Regions from separate parts of the Rhizobium sp. FG113 genome, predicted to be linked through region 2. Evidence: riboswitches for the same ligand, from Rfam matches in the RefSeq annotation. Region 2 holds a riboswitch; the other holds the start of a gene.

The links. A riboswitch is a leader RNA that binds a small molecule or an ion and turns the genes downstream of it on or off. The one in region 2 is predicted to bind cobalamin.
Region 1: another riboswitch for cobalamin. It lies ahead of ACODTZ_RS01240 (ABC transporter substrate-binding protein); the one in region 2 lies ahead of nrdH (glutaredoxin-like protein NrdH).

What each region holds. Positions count from the first base shown of each region.
Region 1 is NZ_JBMDKV010000001.1:311,477-318,745, forward strand. It holds gene ACODTZ_RS01215 (GntR family transcriptional regulator) at 1-304, shown strand, start outside; gene ACODTZ_RS01220 (TIGR04076 family protein) at 297-647, shown strand; gene ACODTZ_RS01225 (aldo/keto reductase) at 658-1,710, shown strand; gene ACODTZ_RS01230 (ABC transporter substrate-binding protein) at 1,734-2,966, shown strand; gene ACODTZ_RS01235 (c-type cytochrome) at 3,119-3,505, shown strand; cobalamin riboswitch at 3,554-3,792, shown strand; gene ACODTZ_RS01240 (ABC transporter substrate-binding protein) at 4,038-5,069, shown strand; gene ACODTZ_RS01245 (FecCD family ABC transporter permease) at 5,111-6,106, shown strand; gene ACODTZ_RS01250 (ABC transporter ATP-binding protein) at 6,103-6,873, shown strand; gene ACODTZ_RS01255 (class I SAM-dependent methyltransferase) at 6,886-7,269, shown strand, end outside.
Region 2 is NZ_JBMDKV010000001.1:1,314,215-1,321,483, reverse strand. It holds gene ACODTZ_RS05880 (LysR family transcriptional regulator) at 1-879, shown strand, start outside; gene aztD (zinc metallochaperone AztD) at 1,010-2,239, opposite strand; cobalamin riboswitch at 2,458-2,679, shown strand; gene nrdH (glutaredoxin-like protein NrdH) at 2,929-3,150, shown strand; gene nrdI (class Ib ribonucleoside-diphosphate reductase assembly flavoprotein NrdI) at 3,161-3,574, shown strand; gene nrdE (class 1b ribonucleoside-diphosphate reductase subunit alpha) at 3,544-5,712, shown strand; gene nrdF (class 1b ribonucleoside-diphosphate reductase subunit beta) at 5,728-6,717, shown strand; gene ACODTZ_RS05850 (AraC family transcriptional regulator) at 6,825-7,269, opposite strand, start outside.

The DNA of each region.
Region 1 (7,269 bases), 1.0 Mb from region 2:
GCTGAACCAGCAGTTCCATTTCCACATCTATCATGCGGCGCGCTCGCAGGTGCTGATCCCGATCGTCGAAAGCCTGTGGCTGCAATCGGGCGCGATCATCCGCAAAGCCGCGCATATTCATGACGAACAGGGCGGCCTCGCCGCCACCAATCATCACTGGGCGCTGATCGATGCGCTCGAAAAGCGCGATGTCGAGGCCGCGATGCAATCGCTCTCCAACGACATCAGCCGCTCCTTCGATCTCATCCGTGGGCGGCTGGATGTTGATCCTGAAGGCAACGCCTCGGGAGGCCATCATGGCTGAACCAATCGACGACGGCTTCGACCTGTTTGATCTCAGGGTCGACGTGATCATTCCAGAGGGCGGCGCGGTCTATTGCGGCGCGAAACCCGGCGATCATTTCGAGCTCAAGGGCGAAATGCTGCAGCTGCCGGAAGGGCAGGGGATCTCAATCTACTCGCTCTCCTCCGTGCTGCCGCTGCTCGCGGCCAAGCAGCGCCCGACGGATCGTAACGACTGGATGACGACGGACGCCGACATCGCTTGCCCTGACCCCAATTGCTCGACACGGCTGAGGATCACCCGCACGGGTATCCGCCGTTTCAGCCATGCCGCCACCACGGCGGTCCCCTTGAATGACGAATAGGCCGAAAGATATGCAGCGCATCACCATCGCCCCCGGTTACGAAATCTCCCGCGTCATTCGCGGCGGCTGGCAGCTGGCCGGCGGGCACGGCGCGATCGATGGCGACAGCGCCATCGAGGACATGATCGCATTCGCCGATGCCGGGATCACCACCTTCGACTGCGCCGACATCTATACCGGTGTCGAAGAGCTGATCGGCCGTTTCCGCGTCGCCTACAAGAACCTGCGTGGCGCCGAGGCGCTGTCGCGCATCCGCGTCCACACCAAGTTCGTGCCCGATCTCACGGTCCTGCCAAACATCAGCAAGGCTTATGTCGAAGGCGTCATCGATACCTCGCGTAAGCGCCTAAACCTCGATTGCCTCGATCTCGTGCAGTTCCACTGGTGGGCCTATGATATCGAGGGCTGGCTGGAGACGGCGGGCTGGCTGAAGGAGCTGCATGAGGCCGGCAAGATCAGCAAGATCAGCGGCACCAACTTCGATACCGATCATATCGAGGCGATCATCGGCTCGGGCGTGCCCTTCACCTCGCTGCAGCTGCAATATTCGCTGCTCGACCGGCGCCCGGAAAAGCGCATGGTGGCGCTTGCTCAGGAGAAGAACTTCGCGCTGTTCTGCTACGGCACCGTGGCCGGCGGCTTCCTTGGTGATCGCTGGCTCGGCCAAAAGGAGCCGGAGCATCCGCTCGAAAACCGCTCTCTGACGAAGTATAAGCTGATCATCGACGACTTCGGCGGCTGGGATCTGTTCCAGGCGCTGCTGTCGACGCTGCGCGGGATCGCCGACCGGCACGACACCGATATCGCCACCATCGCAAGCGCCGCCATGCTGACCAAGCCAGGCGTCGCGGCCGTCATCGTCGGCGCCCGCAACAGGGAGCATCTGAAGTCCAATCTCGCCATCGCCGATATCGCGCTCAGCGAAACGGATAGAGCCGAGGTCGATGCGATCCTTGCGCAATCAAAGCCGCTCGACGGCGACGTCTATACGCTGGAGCGGGACAGGGAAGGCCGCCACGGCAGCATCATGAAGTACAATCTCAACAAAGGGGAACAAAAATGAGAACGACATTCCTGCTTTCCGCCATGGTTGCTGCCCTTGCGGCGTCCACGGCGCCGACATTCGCGGCCGATTGCGACATCACCGTCGGCCTCGTCATGGAACTCACCGGCCCGGCCGGTGAATATGGCCAGGCGGGCGCGAAGTCCGTCGAGATGGCTTTCCGGGATATCAACGACGCCGGTGGCGTCAATGGTTGCAAGATCGTTGCCGACACGCGCGACAGCCAGAGCCAGGGCAACGTCGCCGTCGATCAGGCGACCCAGCTCGTCAACATCAAGAAGGTGCCCGTCATCATCGGCGGCATCATCTCGTCCGTCTCGATCCCGATCCTGACATCGGTGACGGCGCCGGCCGGCGTCGTGCAGGTCTCGCCCGCATCCTCTTCGCCCACACTGACCGAGCTTGGCCGCAGCGGCAAGACCAACGGCGTCTTCTTCCGGACCATCACCTCGGATGCGCTGCAAGGCACGGCGGCCGCGAAATTCGCGATGGATCAGGGCCTGAAGAAGATCGCGATCATCAACGTCAACAACGACTTCGGCGTGAACATGGTCAAGGAGTTCGCGACCGCCTATCAGAAGCTCGGCGGCACGATCACCTCGACGACGCCCTATAACGAGAAGCAGTCGAGCTACGCGTCCGAAGCCAGCGCCGCCATGGCTGGCGATCCCGATGCGCTCTATCTCGTCAGCACCCCCGTCGATGGTGCCACCATCGCCCGCGCCTGGGTCTCCGGTGGTGGCAAGCAGACGTTCCTGTTGAACGACGGCATGAACTCCAAGGACTTCATCGAGAGCGTCGGCGCGCAGTATCTGGAGAACGCCTACGGCACCTCCTCGGGCACCAGCCCGACGGCGTCCACCGAATATTTCAACGGCAATTACGAGGCCTTCTCCGGCGGCATCTCGCCTTCGGCCCCGGCCGCCGACCGCTCTTATGACGCCGGTGCAATCGTGGCGCTGGCGATCGCCAAGGCCGGCAAGGCCGATGCGGCAGCCATCAAGGCAGCCATGCCTGAGGTCGTTGCCGAGGGTGGCACGCCTATTCATGCTGGCAAGGAAGAGTTCGCCAAGGCGTTGCAGCTCATCAAGGATGGCAAGCCGGTGAAGTATGAGGGTGTCATCGGTCCTGTCAGCTTCGACACGTATGGCGACATCACCGGTCCCTTCCGCCTGTGGAAGATCAGCAATGGCGAGGTGACGACGGTCGGCGAATTGAGCGCCGAAGAGGTCACCAAGATCAAGACCGCGCAGTAAGAAGCCAAGCGACATGGGAGCTGTGCTCCCATGTCGCACCAGTCTGGTCTGGGCGCATATGTGCTTTGTTGGGTAAGCAATGTTGTTCGCGGATCGCGCCGTGTAAAAACGGTACGATGTATCTGGCAAACAACAGCCAAGGCCATCGACACATGAAAAAGCGCTCAGTCCTTCCGTCGATCTGTTCGATCGCCAGCCTGCTCGTCATGACATCCGCGGCATCCGCGGAGGACCTCGAGCACGGGCGGCGGGTGTTCAGACTGTGCGTTTCCTGTCACACGGTCGATTCCGATCGCAACGGCTTCGGCCCGCATCTGAAGGGTGTCGTCGGTCGTCCGGCCGGAAGCTTGCCTGATTACAGATATTCAGACGCGATGAAGGCGGCGGGCGCCGGTGGGCTTGTCTGGGATGAGGCGGCGCTGTCGGAATTTCTATCCAGCCCCAAGAAGAAAGTGCCGGGAACGAAGATGAGCTTCGGCGGCCTCTGGACGACGTCGGAGATCACCGACTTGATCGCCTATCTCCGAGCCAATCCCTAGGCGCGCCAAATGTCGGTTCGTCACGGCTTGACGTCTTGGCGCCGGATCGCCTAAGTCAGCCTCGATGGTTCCCGAAGGGATGACTTCCGACGGGATTAATAGGGAACACGGTGCGGATGACCCGAATGGGGCCAAGACCGTGGCTGCCCCCGCAACTGTAAGCGGATTGCCTGATGTCCTTGTGGTGTTCGTCTCGAACGCCATGCCACTGCGAAGCTTTTCGTGGGAAGGCAGATGTCAGGTGCATATTCGCAAGCCAGGAGACCTGCCGTCAAAACAGTGTCCACCATCCCGGACGGGGTTGTCCGGAGAGGAGCATCATATGATGGTTTTTGACGTCAACCGCTGGCGCGGTCCCGCTTTATTCCCCTCCGCAAATCTCATGTCCGTGATCCCGCGCTAGCGTTCGCCGCCGCATGATGTCAGGCGAGCGCTTTGCTGTTTCGTCCTGCATCATCCGCAGCGGTCCCCGCTTCGAGTTTCACAGCCACGGCCAGTCGGCTGCGGGCTTCAGCCATACATGAGGACCAATATGAACCGCATCATCCTGCGAACCGCGCTGCTTTCGATCGCGACGGCTTGCGTTTTCACCACCTTTCTCCCCGCCGCCCATGCAGCGGCAACGACCTACCCGCTGACGATCACCAATTGCGGTCAGCAAGTGACATTCGATAGCGCGCCGAAGAAGACGGTGTCGATCGGCCAGGGCATGACCGAAATTCTCTACTCGCTCGGCCTTGCCGACAAGATAGTGCGGACGGCGGTCTGGGTCGGGCCGGTGCTGCCCACCTATGCCGATGTCAACCAGAAGATTAAGCGGCTCGCCGACAATGATCCGAGTTTCGAATCCGTCGTCGGCCAGGAGCCGGACTTGGTTGCGGCCGAGTTCGAATGGCATGTCGGCACGCAAGGGTCGGTCGGCAAGCGCGAGCAGTTCGCCGGTCTCGGCATCAAGACCTATGTCTCGCCGGCCGATTGCGTCGCGAAGGTCAACACGGATGGCGGCGACGGTGTGCGCAGCGAGCTCTTCACCATGGAGCTGATCTATCAGGAGATCGCCGAGTTGGCGGAGATCTACGACATCCAGGATCGCGGCGCGGCCCTGATCGCGGACTTGAAGAAGCGTGAAGCGGATGCCGTGGCATCGCTTGGCGGGTCGGCGAAGGATCTGCCCGTTGCCTTCTGGTTTTCCAGCAAGGAAGTGCAGGGCGATGCCTTTATCGCCGGCAAGAACAGCGCTCCGGCCTATATTCTGAAGACGCTCGGCGCCCGCAACGTCGTCAGCACCGAGGAAGAGTGGCCGCTGGTCGGCTGGGAAACCATCGCGCAGGCCAATCCCGCCGTCATCGTCATCGCCACCATGGACCGCCGCCGCTATGCCGCGGACGATCCGAAGGTGAAGATCGATTTCCTTGAAAAGGACCCGGTCACCAGCCAGCTCGATGCCGTCAAGAACAGGCATTTCGTCGAGATGGATGCGCAGTCGATGAACCCGACGATCCGCACCATCGACGGCCTGGAACGCCTCGCCGCCGGCATCAAGTCCTTCGGTCTTTCCAAGTGAGGCACGCGTCGATAGCCCACCGTGGATGGAGAGCGCTGCTCGTGCTCTTCGTCCTTGCCATCGTGGCATTGGGCTTTGTCATCAGTCTCGCCGTGTCCATCGGCGAGATCTCCATTCCTGTCGACACGACAGCGAAGGCCGTGGCGAACCGTGTGTTCGGCACCGGCTTTGAACTCAGCCGCATCCATGAAGGCATCATCTGGGATTACCGCCTGAGCCGCGCCCTCGTCGCCGCCAGCGCCGGAGCGGCTTTGGCCCTATGCGGCGCGGTGCTGCAGGCGTTGCTGCGCAATCCGCTGGCCGAGCCTTATGTGCTCGGCATCTCGGCCGGCGCCTCCACCGGGGCTGTCGCGGTCATGATCCTCGGCTTCGGCTATGGCGTCCTGACGCTTTCGGCCGGCGCCTTCGTCGGCGCAGTCGCGGCGTTCCTGCTGGTGTCGTTGCTCGCGGCGGGCTCGGGTGGCGGCACGGACCGTATCATTCTCGCGGGTGTCGCCGGTTCGCAGCTCTTCAACGCGCTGACATCCTATATTGTCACGACATCGGCCAATGCCGAGCAGGCGCGCGGCGTCATGTTCTGGCTTCTCGGCAGCCTGTCCGGTGTGCGCTGGCCGGATGTCTATCTTGCCGCTCCCGTGGCCATCGCCGGCTTTCTCGTCTGCATGCTCTATGCCCGTGCGCTCGACGCCTTCACCTTCGGCACCGATGCGGCCGCAGCGCTTGGCATTCCCGTTGCCGGTATCAGGATCGTGCTGCTCGCGCTCACGGCCCTTCTTACAGCGACGATGGTCAGCATCGTCGGCTCGATCGGCTTTGTCGGTCTGGTCATTCCGCATGCGGCGCGTTTCGTGGTCGGGCCGGGGCATGGGCGCCTGTTGCCGGCAACGGCGATATCCGGCGCCATCTTCATGGTGGTCGCCGATATCGTCTCGCGCGTCATCATCCCGCAGCAGGTGTTGCCGATCGGCGTCGTCACCGCGCTCTTCGGTGCGCCGGCATTCGCGCTCATTCTCTACAAGGCGAGGCGGCCCGCATGAGCATTTCCATCAGCGATGTGCATTGGGCAACGTCAGGCGTGCTTGTCGTCAAGGGTGTCAGCCTTGAGGTTCCCACCGGCCAGACGCTCGGCCTGATCGGGCCGAACGGTTCGGGAAAGTCCAGCCTGCTGCGGTTGATCGGCGGGCTGCGAAAGGTGAAGAGCGGCGTCATCGCGCTCGGCGATACCGGCATCGATACGCTGGCGCGCCGCGATATCGCCCGGCGCGTCGCCTTTGTCGAACAGCAGGCCACGACCGAGACGCAGGTGACGGTCACCGAGGTCGTCCGTCTCGGGCGCACGCCGCATCGCGGTCCGCTGGCGCCGTGGAGCGCCAATGATGAAGAGGCGGTCGAGAACGCGTTGCGGCAGGTGGGCATGGTTGGGAAGGCGCGGCAGCTCTGGCATACGCTGTCGGGCGGCGAGCGGCAGCGGGTGCATATCGCCCGCGCGCTGGCGCAGACGCCGACCGAGCTTCTTCTCGACGAGCCGACCAACCATCTCGACATTCAGCATCAGCTCGAAATCCTGTCGCTGGTTGCCAAGCTGCCGATCACCAGCATCGTCGCGCTGCATGATCTGAACCTCGCCGCCATGTTTTGCGACAGGATTGCTGTGCTTAGCCAGGGTCGGCTTGTTGCGGTCGGACCGGCGGACGAGGTATTGACCGAAGGCCTGATCGCCGATGTGTTCGGGGTGCGCGCCCATATCGAGCGCTCGCCGCATCATGGTCGGCAGCATATCCATTTCCTTGGCTGTATTTCTTGAGGTCCGATGTCCATCAGACAAACCAATTTCGATTTGAAGGAAGAGATCCGGGACTATTGGTCCAAGCGCTCGCAGACATTCGATCTTGCCTTCGGCCACAGAATACCGCGCGGTCCGGAATTTGACGCCTGGCAGCAGCCGATGCGCGACCATCTGCGGCCGACGCCTTTGCGCGTTCTGGAACTTGCCTGCGGCACTGGTGAGGTCACGGCGGTGATCCACGATCTCGGCCACGATGTGACCGCGCTGGATTTCTCCGAGGCCATGCTGTCGATCGCCAAGGCGAAGCATGCAGGCAAGGAACGGTTGCGCTTCGTGCTGGCGGACGCGGAAAACTCGATGGAGCCGGATGGCTGCTACGACGCCATCATCTGCCGCCATCTGGTCTGGACGCTG
Region 2 (7,269 bases):
AGGCAGCATCTATCGATCCTGCGCGAGGTCGACCGACTGGGCAGCCTGACGGCTGCGGCGGAGCGGCTGAATCTCTCGCAATCGGCTCTCAGCCACACGATCCGCAAGCTCGAAGAACGCTATGGCGTTGCGATGTGGGCGAAGGACGGCCGCAACCTTCGTCTCACGGAGGCCGGCCGCTACATCGTGGGACTTGCGCAGCGAGTCCTGCCGCAGATCGAAAGGGCTGAGACTGTCCTGTCGGATTATCGCCATGGCCAGCGGGGCTCGCTCAGGATTGGCATGGAGTGTCATCCCTGCCACCAATGGCTCATGGGTGTCACGAAGCCCTATCTCATGGACTGGCCGGATGTGGACCTCGAACTGACGACATCATTCGCCTTCGGCGGCGTCGCGGCGCTCACAGGATACGAAATCGATATCCTGATCACGCCGGATCCGATCGAGACGCCGGGCATCCACTATCTGCCGGTGTTCGATTACGAGTTGGTGCTCGCCGTGCCGGTCGATCATCCGCTGGCGCTGAAACGACATGCCGAGCCTGCCGACCTTCTGGATGAGACGCTGTTCACCTACCCGGTGCCGCCGGAGCGGCTGGATGTGTTCACGCATTTTCTGGTGCCCGCAAACTGCCGGCCGCGCCACCACCGCAATGTGGAGACGACGGAAATGATGCTTCAGCTCGTCGCGGCGGGCCGCGGAGTGAGCGCCATTCCGAACTGGCTTGTGCGGCGGGAAGCGGCAGAGCTCGGTGTCCGGCCCGTCAGCATCGGGCAAAGGCGAATCCGGAAAAGCATTCATCTCGGTCTAAGAGAAGGCGACGACGCGCTCGATTTCATATCGGGGTTTCTCGCGACGTCGCGCCGGATATCGGCCTGACGTGGCGATATCTTCGATCCGCCTCGACGGCCCACCGCTCTTGCGCGCTGTAACATCACGGGGCCTGTGGGCGCGCAACGTTCGAACTCTTAAGGGGAGCGCCAGCGTGGGCAGGCGCTCCCCTCTGTGGCTAGTGTACTGCACCCGATCCGCCGACCGCGACAATTGCGAAGGGCTGTCCTTCGACGGCGATCGTCCTGTCTTCCTTGAATGTCTCAGCGTCGACCATGCGAACCAGGCTATGGCGCGGATCGGTTACGGCGATGTGGTCGCCGGCAACGGCGAGGCGCGGCCGTGGGTCGCGCCAATGGCCATCCTTGCTATAGGGCTCGGTGACCGATACCGACGTCTTGATGCTGCCATCCACGACGTCCAGCAGATGAAGCTTGCCATCTTCCGTCAGGACATAGGGATTGTGGTGCCTTGCGTGGTCGAGCGCGAAATCGATGCGGCGCAGAGGCAGGTCGATGAGGCGATAGGGCTTTTTGTCGTCGGGATCGATCAGCACCACCTTGTCTTCCCCGTAGTTTCCGAGAAAGAACTGCATGGAGGTTCCGCCAAGAAGCGTCGAGACCTTGCCCTTGGGCATTCCATCGCCATAGCTCAGCATTTCGATCTTCGGCCCATCGATGCCACCAGGCCGTACGACAAGGACACCTTCCTCGCAACCGAAGGCGACAAGACGCGCGGAGGTCGCTTCGCCGTGGAGGCCCGTGCATTTTGCTACATCGCCCACCTGTTTTCCGTCTCTGTCGAGCACGCGAAGACCAAGGCGCGGCGGCAATTCCCTCTCCTTGGCCGGTGCCTCCATGTTTGGCACGGAGACAAGAAGATAATTGCCCATCGGAACGGCAACGCCGTGGTGGGCGGCTGTGGCGTCGTATGGTTTGGGATCTGCCTTGCCTTCCTGCAGCGCGCTTTCCTTTAGAAGGTCGAAGCTGTTTTCACGATCGAAAAATACGGCAAGGTCGTCTCCATGCGCGACCACGTGGCCCGGCTTATGGCCTTTAATCATCGGTGCCAGCAGTTTCGGATCCTTGATCTCGATGTCGCGATGTTCGCCATGGTCGGACAGGGCAATCCCCGTGTCGATCGCGTGGACGACATTCTGGTCGCCCTGGATCGCGAACACGGTGCGGCCGGTATCGCTGAGCGACAGCGCCGCATAACCCTCCAATTCGAAACGACCGATTTGCTTGTCGCTACCAAGATCGATAGCGCGAACGATCGGCTGCGTATGGTCTGCAACGAAGAGGCGCCAGGTCTCGCGGCTTTCCTCCTCGGCGCGCAGCGTCAGGGGCGTAACGGTGCCGGCGATGATCGTTGTGGCGAGGAGTAAAGGAACCTTGGATCGGAACATGGATGTCTCCCAATTTTGAAACTGTCGTCTTTGAGATCTGGCTTCGAGACCGCCAAAGTAAGCCGTCGTGCACGAGCGAGATCCGATGATCTGTAATGTTATACAGTTACGATATAAACTGTGAATTAGTTCTGTGGTCAAGATGGCCTGCGGAAAAATTCCCAGAAGGAAGATGAGGATAAACGATCGCACCCGTTGACGAGATTTTAGCCTCGTATACTATATCTAGTGTTCGAGGTTCTTCCGATTCGCGTCGGAAGCTAAGACGGGAATACGGTGCGTGAGGCCCATGACGGGCTGAGTAATGCCGGAGCTGCCCCCGCAACTGTAAGCGGCGAGCATTCGATCGATACGTCCACTGATGTCTTCAGGGCATTGGGAAGGCAGATCGGATGTGACGACCCGCAAGCCAGGAGACCTGCCTTGCAACGAGAACGTCCACGGGCGGGGTGTCCGGAAGGTCGCGATTGCGTGCGGGATGTTGCCGTGCGTACCGCTTCCCCTGACCGCCGCATGAGCCACTTCGGGGTGAAGTCCTATGATCTTGAGTTTCGAATTCCGTCCGCGCGAGTGACGGGCGCCTGAGCGTCCGGCGACTGCAAGCGGCTGCCTTCATCATCCATCATTTTTGCCCGGACATCGGCGGATGTCCGATCGCTATCGCACGCCTATCCGACACGAGGATTACCATGACCATTACCGTCTACAGCAAGCCCGCCTGCGTCCAATGCACTGCGACCACCCGCGCGCTCGATCGCCAGGGGATCAACTATGACGTGATCGACGTCTCGACCGACATGGCGGCCTACGAACTCGTGCAGGGGCTCGGCTATCGCCAGGTTCCTGTCGTCGTTGCCGGCGATCTGCACTGGGCGGGCTTCCGTCCGGACATGATCAGCGCGCTGGCCTGAGGATCGGCCGATGGGTGAGCTCGTCTATTTCTCCAGCAGATCCGAGAACACCCATCGCTTTGTCGGAAAACTCGGGCTGCCGGCCTCGCGCATTCCCGTCAGTGCGGAGCTCATGCTGACCGCGCAACGTCCCTTTGTGCTTGTTGTCCCGACTTATTGCGGCGACGGAGGCAAGGGCGCCGTGCCCAAACAGGTCATCCGCTTCCTCAACGATGCGGACAACCGTTCGAACCTCCGGGGCGTGATCGCCGCGGGCAACAGCAACTTCGGCGAGACCTTCGGGCTTGCCGGCGACATCATCTCCAGGAAATGCCAGGTGCCTTACCTCTACAGGTTCGAGCTTCTCGGCACCGATGAGGATGTCGCCAATGTCACACACGGATTGGAACGATTTTGGACACGGCAGTTCTCGAACGCCCCTTGAAGGCGACAGACAGTAAGATAGCCGACGCAACGCTCGACTATCACGCGCTGAACGCGATGCTGAACCTCTATGACGAGGACGGCAGGATTCAGCTCGACAAGGATCGGCAGGCGGCGAAGCAGTATTTCCTGCAGCATGTGAACCAGAACACGGTGTTCTTCCACAATCTCAGGGAGAAGCTCGATTATCTCGTGACGGAGGGCTACTACGAGCAGGAGGTGCTGGACCAGTATTCGTTCAATTTCGTCCGCGACCTGTTTGACCACGCCTACGATAAGAAGTTCCGCTTCCCGACCTTCCTCGGCGCCTTCAAATATTACACCAGCTATACGCTGAAGACCTTCGACGGAAAGCGCTACCTCGAGCGCTATGAAGACCGCATCTGCATGGTGGCGTTGGCGCTGGCGCGCGGCAATGAGGGGCTCGCCCGCGACATGGTCGACGAGATCATTTCCGGCCGTTTCCAGCCGGCGACGCCGACCTTCCTCAATGCGGGCAAGAAGCAGCGCGGCGAACTCGTCTCGTGCTTCCTGCTCAGGATCGAGGACAACATGGAGAGCATCGCGCGCGGCATCAATTCGGCGCTGCAGCTCTCCAAGCGCGGCGGCGGGGTCGCTCTTTCGCTGACGAACCTGCGCGAGGCCGGCGCGCCGATCAAGCAGATCGAAAACCAGTCGTCGGGCGTGATCCCGGTCATGAAGCTGCTGGAGGACAGTTTCTCCTACGCCAACCAGCTTGGCGCGCGTCAAGGAGCGGGAGCAGTCTATCTGAACGCCCATCACCCCGACATCATGCGCTTCCTCGATACCAAGCGCGAGAACGCCGACGAGAAGATCCGCATCAAGACGCTGTCGCTCGGCGTCGTTGTCCCCGATATCACCTTCGAACTCGCCAAGAACAACGAGGACATGTACCTGTTCTCGCCCTACGACGTCGAACGCGTCTATGGCGTCGCCTTCAGCGAGATCTCGGTTACCGAGAAATACCGCGAGATGGTGGCCGACTCCAGGATCAAGAAGAAGAAGGTCAAGGCGCGCGACTTTTTCCAGGTGATCGCCGAGATCCAGTTCGAGAGCGGCTATCCCTACATCATGTTCGAAGACACGGTGAACAAGGCGAACCCGATCGCTGGGCGCATCACCATGAGCAATCTTTGCTCGGAGATCCTGCAGGTCAGCGATGCCAGCACCTATGCGGATGATCTTTCATACGACCACCTCGGCAAGGATATCTCCTGCAATCTCGGCTCGCTGAACATCGCCGCGACCATGGATTCTGCGGATTTCGGAAAGACGATCGAGACCTCGATCAGGGCGCTGACCGCCGTCTCCGATATGAGCAATATCACCTCGGTTCCATCGGTCGCCAAGGGCAATGCAGACAGCCACGCCATCGGTCTCGGCCAGATGAACCTGCACGGCTATCTCGCCCGCGAACGCATCTATTACGGCTCCGACGAAGGCGTCGATTTCACCAACATTTACTTCTACACGGTGACCTATCACGCCATCCGCGCGTCGAACCGGCTGGCAGTCGAGCGCGGCCAGAGCTTCAAGGGCTTCGAGAACTCGAAATACGCATCGGGCGACTATTTTGACAAATACACTGAAAGCGAGTGGGCGCCGGCGACGGCGCGCGTGGCCGAACTGTTCGAGACGGCAGGCATCCATATCCCGACGCAGGACGACTGGTTGGAGTTGAAGAAGGCGGTCATGGAAGGTGGGCTTTATAACCAGAACCTGCAGGCCGTGCCGCCGACGGGCTCGATCTCCTACATCAACCACTCCACCTCGTCGATCCACCCGATCGTCTCCAAGATCGAGATCCGCAAGGAAGGCAAGATCGGCCGCGCCTATTATCCGGCTGCCTTCATGACCAACGACAATCTCGACTATTATCAGGATGCCTACGAGATCGGGCCGGAGAAGATCATCGACACCTATGCGGCGGCCACCCAGCATGTCGACCAGGGCCTGTCGCTGACGCTGTTCTTCCGCGACACCGCGACGACGCGCGATATCAACAAGGCGCAGATCTATGCGTGGAAGAAGGGCATCAAGACCATCTACTACATCCGCCTTCGCCAGATGGCGCTGACCGGCACGGAAGTGCAGGGCTGCGTTTCCTGCGCCCTTTGACCTCAGGTGACCAAGATGAACATTCAAGTGAAGACCAAGAACTCGAAGGTCGCCGCGGCCGTGCGCGCCATCAACTGGAACCGCATCGAGGACGACAAGGATCTCGAGGTCTGGAACCGCCTTACCGGCAATTTCTGGCTACCGGAGAAAGTGCCGCTGTCGAACGACATCCCATCCTGGGCGACGCTGAAGCCGGAGGAGCAGCAACTGACCATCCGCGTCTTCACCGGATTGACGCTGCTCGATACGATCCAGAACGGCGTTGGCTCGGTGAAACTCATGGCCGACGCAGTGACCCCGCATGAGGAGGCGGTGCTTTCCAACATCTCCTTCATGGAGGCGGTGCACGCGCGCTCCTATTCGTCGATCTTCTCGACGCTGTGCTCGACACCTGACGTCGACGATGCCTATCGCTGGTCGGAGGAGAACGAGTTCCTGCAGCGGAAGTCGGCGCTGATCATGGAACAGTACGCTTCCGATGATCCGCTGAAGAAAAAGGTCGCGTCGGTCTTCCTCGAGAGCTTCCTGTTCTACTCCGGCTTTTATCTCCCGATGTACTGGTCGAGCCGCGCCAAGCTCACCAACACCGCCGACATGATCCGCCTCATCATCCGCGACGAAGCCGTGCATGGCTACTATATCGGCTACAAGTTCCAGCGGGCAGTCGAGCGTTTGCCGGAAGCCCGCCGCCAGGAAATCAAGGACTTCGCCTTCGATCTGCTGCTCGAGCTCTACGACAACGAGGCGAAATACACCGAGGCGCTCTATGACGGCGTTGGCCTCACCGAGGACGTCAAGAAGTTCCTGCACTACAATGCCAACAAGGCGCTGATGAACCTCGGCTACGAGGCACTGTTTCCGGCGGAAGCGTGCAAGGTAAATCCAGCGATCCTATCGGCGCTATCGCCCAATGCCGACGAGAACCATGACTTCTTCTCCGGGTCGGGTTCGTCCTATGTCATCGGCAAGGCCGTCGCTACTGAGGACGAAGACTGGGACTTCTGAGGTGGCGCACTAGCCGCTTTGGCAAAGAGTGACCACCAGCTTGCGCTGGTGGTCTGCACCCGGCCCGAAGCGGCCGTTGGATGAATGCATCCCGGCCAAGGCGCCCGTCACACAACCTCGCCGCGAAGACGCACGAGATCCTTCGAGGGCGGTAGCCCGAACTGCCTGGCGTATTCCCGGCTGAACTGGTTCGGGCTTTCATAACCAACGCCGAAGGCGACCGACGTTGCCGTTCCTTCTCCAGCCATCAAAAGCCTGCGCGCATGCAGCAGCCGGACCTGCTTTTGATATTGGATCGGGCTGAGCGCCGTGATTGCCTTGAAGTGTCGATGGAACGCCGAGACGCTGAGAGCTGCCATCTCCGCGAGAGCCTCGACCCTGAGCGGCTTGGCGAAGTTTTCCCGGATCCATTGGATCGCAACGCCGATACGGGACAGTGCCGCATCGGGCGCGGCAATGTCCCGTAGCATCCAGCCCAGCGGCCCTTGCAGCACCCTGAAGAGGATCTCACGCTCGTATGCAGGTGCAAGCACGGCGATTTCGTCCGGACGG